Regions from separate parts of the Aliihoeflea sp. PC F10.4 genome, predicted to be linked through region 1. Evidence: predicted binding sites of a transcription regulator. Region 1 holds the regulator's gene; the other holds the start of a gene.

Region 1 (4,400 bases):
GGTGACGCGCGCCGCCATCGCCGCGATTCTCCTGACGTTTGCGGGAATGATGGCGGCGAAGGTCGAGACGAGGCTAGCCGATACAAAAGTTCTAGGATCGGAGATCACGATCCAGCTCACTGGACGCGTCGTGCGCATAGAGCATCAGGAAAGCGGCCGCGTGCGGCTTACACTCGATGTCGTCTCGACCGGCCGTCCAGAACTGCGCTATGCGCCCGACCGGGTCCGCGTCACGGCGCGTTCGATTCCCGATGGCCTCGTGCCCGGCGCAGGCGTTGTCGGCATCGCCCGCCTGATGCCGCCGTCGGGGCCGGTGCGCCCGCAAAGCTACGATTTCGCCTTCAAGCGCTATTTCGACGGCATTGGCGGTAGCGGCTTTTTCATGAGAGGACCGGACGCAACGGAACTCGCGACGGCATCGACGCGCAAGGAGCGCCTTGGCACATGGATCGAAAGTCGGCGCGGCGATGTGGCCGAGCGGATCGTCGCGCGTATCGGCGGCATGGAAGGCGGCATTGCAGCCGCGTTGATCACAGGGATACGAACAGGCATTCCCGAAGCTGCCAATGAAGCGATGCGGATTACCGGACTCTACCATGTCATATCGATCTCGGGGCTGCACATGGCGCTCGTCGGCGGCACGATCATGGTCTCCATCCGCACGGCGGCTGCGTTTTTTCCCGGTCTTGCCACGCGGCATCCGGTGAAAAAATACGCCGCCGGCACCGCCCTGTTCGGCACAGGATTTTACCTCATCGTGTCGGGCGGGGACATCGCCGCACAGCGCGCGTTCCTGATGCTTGCCGTCATGCTGATCGCGGTTTTGTTCGATCGCGCGGCGCTGACGATGCGCAATCTGGCGATATCGGCACTGATCATCATCCTCGTCTCACCGCATGAGGTGATCGGCCCGAGCTTCCAGATGTCGTTTGCCGCGACCGCCGCGCTGATTGCCGCATATGGCGCTTGGAGCGCACGCAAGCGCGATCGTCTTGAAGATCGCGGCCCACCGCCGAAGGCGGGTCTGCTCCGCTCCGGTTTGTCCAACGCAACGGCACTTGCGATGACATCGATCATAGCAGGGGTGGCAACGGCGTTGTTCACCGCCTGGCACTTCCAGCAGATCTCTCCATTGGGCGTCATCGCAAATCTCACAGCGATGCCGCTCGTTTCCATCATCATCATGCCCATGGCGGTGCTCGCGACAGTCTTGATGCCGGTTGGTCTCGATGGCCTGCCGCTCGACCTGATGGGGATGGGCATATGGGGAATGACGACGATCGCGTTCTGGTTGGCCGAGAGATCGGCGTTCGATGCGACCGGTGCCATACCGCTTTCCGCGGTGCTGGTTCTGACTTGCGCACTCGTCATTTTGACCATGACGGGAGGTGTCCTGCGCTGGGCGGCGGTACCGCTGATCGCTGCTGGCATTGCGCTGCTCGCAACACGCCAATTGCCGGACGTGTTGATTTCAGAAGACGCGCGGCTGGTTGCAGTTAGCACGACAAGCGGCGGCATCGCGGTCAATCGCCAGCGTCCGAACCGCTTCACGATCCAGAACTGGCTACGAGCCTTCGACGTGCAGAATTTCGAACGGCCATTAGGGCCGGAACAGGTCGTGCCTGGGCAGACTGACGGCGTCTTCGTCTGCCATGAAGGGCTTTGCACCGCGACGAGTGCGAAAGGAAACGTCATTGCTTATGCCGAAACAGCAGAAATCGCTGAACAGGTTTGCGGCGAGGCAGGGCTGATCGTCATTGCGGACGCGACCGCCGAAAACCCATGTCGCGCCCCTTCGGTGAAGGTAATAACCGCGCGCGATCTGGCAAGAGGCGGCAGTGCGCAGATCACATGGCGGAGCGAGGGAGCGGCACAACCTCACATACGATATGCGATCACCGAGCCATATCGACCCTGGCACGATCATCGCCGCTTCTCACGCGCCGCGCGCGGAATGGGACCTTACGTCCGTCCCGAACGACCGGCACCAGCCGAGCCATCGCAAGCCGAAAACGACTGATCATTGATGCGTTGGCATATAACCACCCATCGAACCGAACACCGGCTTCCTTCTCGATAACCTCGCTCGCCCTGTGTCAACCCAGGTCGTATCAGCTTCCAGTTCAGTATTTCCGGATCAGCCCGACCAGCTTGCCCTGCACCTTCACACGGTCCGAGCCGTAGATCTTGGTCTCATAGGCCGGATTGGCGGCCTCGAGTGCAATCGACGCGCCTTTGCGGCGAAAGCGTTTGAGCGTCGCTTCCTGATCGTCGACGAGTGCGACCACGATTTCGCCTGGCGTCGCGGATTGGCCCGAGCGGATGATAACTGTGTCACCATCAAGGATACCGGCCTCGACCATTGAATCGCCGTGAACTTCCAGCGCGTAATGCTCGCCACCCGTCAGCATGTCTGGCGGGACGGTAACGGCGCGTGTTGCGTGCTGGATGGCGTCGATCGGCACACCTGCCGCGATCCGCCCCATGACTGGAACCTCGATGGGACCGCGGGTCGCGGGCTGTAGCGGCTGTCGTTCCGGCTTCGCCGCAGGCTTATCCGAGAGGCTGCCCTGAATGACGCTCGGTTGAAAGCGTTTCGGAGGCTGAGAAATCGACTCCGGCAGCTTGATAACTTCCAGGGCGCGCGCCCGGTTTGGCATGCGGCGCAAGAAGCCTCGCTCCTCAAGAGCGGTGATCAGCCGGTGAATGCCGGATTTTGAAGCCAACCCCAGCGCTTCCTTCATTTCGTCGAAGGAGGGCGGCACACCGCTCTCCTTGAGGCGCTGATGGATGAAGAGAAGGAGTTCGTGTTGCTTGCGCGTCAGCATGGCTGGCCTTAAAAGGAATCGTTAAAACAAAACCAGAACAAACCTACCTGTTCCAGTTGTGTTCTGCAAGAGTCACGACGAAATTGCATGAATCAGGGGCTGAAATGATTGAACCGGGGCGGATTCTCTTCGCAATAGGGGCGCTGTTCGGTGCAAGCGGCGTGGCCTTATCGGCGGTTGCAGCGCATCGCACAGGTGGCGATCTCGGCACGGCCGCGTCGTTCCTGCTTATCCATGCACCGGCCCTGCTGGTGGTATCGGCGGGGTGGTTCGGTCGATGGCAGATCGCGGGCGGCTGGACGATCGTTGCCGGCATTCTCTTATTTTGCGGCGATCTTGTCGCGCGCTCGTTCCTCGAAACGCGGCTTTTCCCGATGGCCGCTCCGGCAGGTGGCCTACTCCTGATCGCGGGCTGGCTGCTCGTGGCGCTTTCGGCATTCCTCAACCGGCGCGAATCAACCTGATCGCGTCGTCGCGGCCAAACAGATAGAGAAGCGTGCGGATTGCCTTGCCACGCGGACCGGTAAGGTCAGGGTCGCGGTCGAGCAAAAGGCGTGCGTCGTCGCGTGCGATGGCGAGAAGATCGGCGTGGTGTTCGAGCCGTGCAAGCTGGAAACCCGGCGTGCCGGACTGGCGCGTGCCGAGCAATTCGCCTTCGCCGCGCAGTTTCAAATCCTCTTCGGCGATGCGGAACCCGTCTTCGGTGTCGCGCATGACCGAAAGGCGCTGCTTCGCGATCTCGCCGAGCGGAGATTGATAGAGAAGCACGCAACTCGAAGCCGCATCGCCGCGCCCGACCCGTCCGCGCAACTGGTGCAGTTGCGCAAGGCCGAACCTTTCGGCGTGTTCGATGACGATAATGGTGGCGTCCGGCACGTCGACGCCGACCTCGATGACAGTCGTTCCAACGAGAATACGGGTGCGTCCGGCTTTAAAATCGGCCATCGCCTCGTCTTTCGCCGCGCCCGACATGCGGCCGTGAACCAGCCCGACATCGGAGCCGAAAATCTCGGCCAGCGCTTTATGCCGGTCGGCGGCGGACATCACGTCCATGCCTTCGGCTTCCTCCACGAGTGGGCAGATCCAGTAGATTTTCTGGCCTTCGCTCACTGCACGTCGAATGCGTTCGATCAGGTCCGACAGGCGTTCGAGAGGTAGCGTGACGGTCTGGATCGGCTGACGCCCGGCAGGCTTTTCGTCGAGGCGCGAGACATCCATGTCTCCGAACGCAGTCAGCACCAGCGTGCGCGGGATCGGAGTCGCTGTCATGACGAGAATGTCGACTGCCGCGCCTTTCGCGCCGATGGCAAGCCGCTGATGAACGCCGAAGCGGTGCTGCTCGTCGATCACCGCGAGCGCGAGGTCGCGGAAGGCCACCGCGTCCTGGAAGATCGCGTGCGTGCCGATGACGATATCGATGGACCCGTCGGCGATGGCGGCCAGCGTCTGCGCCCGTTCACGACCCTTTTCCCGGCCAGTCAGGATGGCGGCAGTGAGGCCGGCTTTCTCGGCCAAAGGAGCAATTGTCGAAAAATGCTGACGCGCGAGAATTTCGGTCGGAGCCATCAGCGC
Region 2 (4,400 bases), 760 kb from region 1:
TGACGGCGACGGCGTGAAACCCTATATGCCGTCTCATGACAGCGACAATCGACCAGATATTTGACGACTTCGCCTTTCTCGATGCCTGGGACGACCGTTACCGGTACATCATCGAGTTGGGCGGCGATCTGCCTCCCTACCCCGAGGCAGCACGTGACGCCATGCACAAGGTGCCCGGCTGCGTCAGTCAGGTCTGGCTGAACTCCACCATCAGCGAAGATGCCGACCCGGTCATTTCCTATGAGGGCGATTCGGATTCGCATATCGTCAAAGGGCTGGTGGCGATCGTGCTGGCGCTTTATTCAGGCCGGCCCGCATCTGAAATCCTCGGCGTCGATGCGGAAGCATCCATGCGACGCCTCGGCCTCGACGAACACCTGACCCCGCAGCGCGCCAACGGCCTTCGCTCGATGATCAAGCGTATCCGCATGGAGGCCGCCGCGCTTAGTCAGAACGCGCCGGCCACCTGATCTTGCCTGTCAGTTCTTGAGGTTCGGGCGGTAGTCCGCGGTGCCCCAATGCAGAACGCCGTGTCGCCCATTGTCGCGCCAGCGCGGGCGATAATGTCGATCGAGAATGCCGAGCGCCGTTTTCAGCATCAGCTTGGCCGACCGCCTTGGCCATGACCGTTCCGTTTCGACCTGTTCCAGCCCTTTCAGGAAACAGCACACGTCGACCAGCACGCCCGAAAGCTCGGGACCGACCGCCTCGATCGCGGCGTTGACGCGCTGACGGGCGGCAAGCGCGTTGTCGGACAATTCGGCCTTCGTGTTGCCGCCTCCACGACGACCGGCCGACACGGCCGCCTCCCAATTGGCGCTCATGCGCGGCATGATCTGGCCGAAATTGTAGTCTGCGCGCAGCCTTTCTCCGGCCTGCAACTCGGACGCGGACAAAAAGGCGCTGCCGTCCCGGCTCTTGCGCTGGCCCAGCGAAGCCAGCGGGCTTTCGCGAAGATTGATTTCCACGAGTTCATTTGCGCCACCTACTTCGAGCGAGCAGACGTCGCGTTCGCGATGCTGAGCCTGAAAGCGATCTCCGCTCGCACCAGCGCGCGCGACAAAGGCAAGCCCGGCCGGGGTGATGGCGATTTCGCCGCCGCTCATCGTTGCAAGACCGCGCTTCGTGACGTCTGCCAGCGTTTCGTCGGGAATAGCGATCGTTCCACGATCGCCCGCCTGTATCAAACAAGAACCCTTTTTGCCTGCCTGCTCCAAACGCGCGTCGCCGCGAGCGAGAAAACTCAAAAGCCGTATCAAATGCCGATCCGTCATCTCGACCTCACACCGGCTCGCGGCGGATCAGAACTCTTGCGAGCCTGTCGACCTGATCCATTATCCCGTCAAAATCGGAATCCTCGCGCAAATCCTCGATAAGCGCGACCGCATGTTGAACCGTCGTACGGTCCCGAACGAAGCAGCGCGCGACATGCTTCATGGGCACTTGCAACACCGTATGCGCGACGTACATGCCGATCTGGCGCACTCGGGCAACGGGCGCGACCGACCGCGTCAAATTGCGAAGATCCTTGCTCGATACGTTGAAGAAGGCCGAAACGATATCGATCACCGCTTCGCAATCGCTCATCCACCTTTCGTCCGTTTTCTTCGACGCGGGAAATGACGAAGGCTCGTCCGGCCCGTCATCGTCGACGACTTCCCATTTTTTCCTCGCACGCGCCACATCCACCTCCAACATAGGAATAAATACTTTTATCGTGGATCGCGGCGAATGAGAACAAATATCGAACATAAAAATTTACCGCTCACCTCAAGAGACGGAATTTGCTAGGTATTTTCTCTCCACAGGCTTGTAAGGCAGATGAACTTATCCACGTCGACGTCCGACGCGTCACCATCGCGACCCTGAACAACAGGGAAGACCGACGTGAATCTCAGGATGGAAGCTGCCGCCTTTCAGGCGACCAAGGAAATGGATCAGCGCCGCGCGGCGCAGCGGGTCGCGTTGCTATGCAATTGCGGAATCGACCTCGACACCATCGGCCAACCGGACGATGCGAGACGCAAGCTGATCGCCAGGCGCTTGAAACGCCTGCTCGAGCGAGAACGGATACGCGGCGCAACGCAGCACTGGAGCTATGATCTCAACAGGCATATCGCGCTGAAGCAGGCGCTCGATGAATTCGACATCGGAAACAGCCTGCCTCACAAAACAAAACCGGCGCCTTTACGGCGCCGGTCCTGAAAAATGTCGATGGAAAATCAGCGCGCCTTGCGCTTGCGGCCAAGGCCCATCTTCTTGGCAAGCTGCGAGCGTGCCGCCGCATAGTTTGGCGCAACCATCGGATAGTTCGCGTCGAGGCCCCATTTCTCGCGGTACTGTTCGGGCGTCAGACCGTAATGGGTCATCAGGTGCCGCTTCAGGGACTTGAACTTCTTGCCGTCTTCCAGACACACGATGTAATCTTCATGCACCGACTTCTTCGGATTGACAGCCGGCTTCTGCTTGTCAACTGGCGCGGCCTCCGGCGCCGCTCCAACGCGGCCAAGTGCCATATGGACATCGGCGATCAGATTTGGAAGTTCACCCACCGGCACCGGATTGTTACTGACATAGGCTGCGACCACGTCGGCCGTCAGTTCAATCAGCATATCACTGTTTTTCGGGAGGTCATCGGACAGTTGCATTACAGGCCCCAGTTCAAGTTCATAATTCTAACGCCGGGTTTATTCTGTCGGCGTTTACCACGCCGTTAGCAGCGGCAATGTGATTGCGCAACAAATGGATCGAATATTTAGCCAAGTCAATCAATCTAGAGACGTATCTACGGTACTTTTTGAGCTAGGCCACAATTGGGCCTCTTTCAGGCCCTGTAGACGACACGTTTATGCTGCCTCACGAAATGTAATCGGTGGTTGCATTTATGTATTTCTTTTCAAATTTCCGCATTCATTGCTGAAAACTCACGCATCACTTTCGATCGTACGAGCTCTGACGTCGTTTCGATTGCTGGCTTTGACGACGTCTCGCGGATGACAATCGCGCCATCGCTGCCTACATGTGTGTCAACTTTTTCGAGATAATTGTGAGAACGATCATGCCGAAGGTTCAAAAGTCGGATACCGAATGGCGCGAACAGCTTACCCCCGAGCAGTATCAGGTCACCCGCAAGCACGGGACGGAGCGCGCATTCACCGGCCCCTATGTCGATAACAAGGAACCCGGTCTCTATCGCTGCGTGTGCTGCGACAAGCCACTCTTTCGTTCGGAAACCAAATACGATTCGGGTTCGGGCTGGCCAAGCTTCACCGCGCCGGTCAAGCCGGACGCCGTCGAGCAGCATGTCGACCGCTCGTTCATGATGACGCGCACGGAGATTCGCTGTGCCGACTGCGACGCGCATCTGGGGCATGTATTCGATGACGGTCCCGCTCCAACTGGCCTGCGCTACTGCATGAACGGCGTGGCGCTCAATTTCGACCACGATTGATAATCCTTCGCAGGCACGGGTGTCCTTGCGCCCGGGCCGCACCATTCCTGTTTCGCATTTCGAGATTTCATGACCGACGCAAAGCTTTCCCCTTCGCCCGCTCCGACCGCCGAGCAACGCGAACATTCGCACACCCATCACGGCATCACCGTTTCCGATCCGTATCACTGGCTACGCGCTGACAACTGGCAGGAAGTCTTCAAGGACCCGGCAACGCTGGCGTCCGATATCCGCGTCCATCTCGAAGTGGAGAACACCTACCAGGCCGAATTGATGGCCGACACCAAAGACCTGCGCGCCACGCTCTTCGCCGAGATGAAAGGGCGCATCAAGGAAGACGATTCGTCCGTGCCCATGCCGGACGGCCCCTTCGCCTATGGTTCATCCTTTAAAAAGGGCGGTGAACAGCCGCGCTTTTTCCGCACGCCCCGTGCTGGCGGTTTACAGGAGATCGTGCTGGACGGCGACAGGGAAGCGGAAGGCATCGCCTATTTCCGCCTCGGCGGCGTCGATCATTCCAGCGATCATGCGCGACTGATCTGGTCTTTCGACGACAAGGGTTCGGAGTTCTACACGCTCAAGGTCCGTGACATCGCATCAGGCGACGATCTTTCAGACGTCGTCGCCAATACCGGCGGGTCGGGTGACTGGGACGCCGCCAATACAGGCTTTTTCTATACGAGCCTCGACGACAACCATCGCCCCTCGAAGATCTTCCACCATCGTCTTGGCGACGTCCAGTCGGACGACCGCCTGATCTACGAGGAAACCGATCCGGGCTTCTTCATGAATGTCGGCGGCACGCGTTCGGGCGACTGGATCTTCATCGGCATCAACGATCATGAGACCACCGAATATCGCATCCTGCCCGCCAACGATCCGACTGCCGAACCGCGCCTCGTCGCGGCCCGGCAGACCGGCGTCGAATATGAACTGGAGGAAGGCGGCG

The links. The regulator LexA, encoded in region 1, represses DNA repair genes until DNA is damaged. The targets are predictions, from matches to a motif close to TGTTCNNNNTGTGTTCNG.
Region 2: ACX82Z_RS11895 (cytoplasmic protein) is a predicted target of LexA. The motif match lies at 1,734-1,751, and genes of this name have one in related genera.

The regions. Positions count from the first base shown of each region.
Region 1 covers NZ_JBTSWH010000001.1:1,567,409-1,571,808, reverse strand. The annotation lists gene ACX82Z_RS07840 (ComEC/Rec2 family competence protein) at 1-2,020, shown strand, start outside; gene lexA (transcriptional repressor LexA) at 2,124-2,828, opposite strand; gene ACX82Z_RS07830 (DUF423 domain-containing protein) at 2,933-3,292, shown strand; gene recG (ATP-dependent DNA helicase RecG) at 3,270-4,400, opposite strand, start outside.
Region 2 covers NZ_JBTSWH010000001.1:2,331,490-2,335,889, forward strand. The annotation lists gene ACX82Z_RS11880 (SufE family protein) at 36-470, shown strand; gene ACX82Z_RS11885 (DUF6456 domain-containing protein) at 480-1,274, opposite strand; gene ACX82Z_RS11890 (helix-turn-helix domain-containing protein) at 1,282-1,683, opposite strand; gene ACX82Z_RS11895 (cytoplasmic protein) at 1,933-2,205, shown strand; gene ACX82Z_RS11900 (Ros/MucR family transcriptional regulator) at 2,223-2,648, opposite strand; gene msrB (peptide-methionine (R)-S-oxide reductase MsrB) at 3,059-3,451, shown strand; gene ACX82Z_RS11910 (S9 family peptidase) at 3,521-4,400, shown strand, end outside.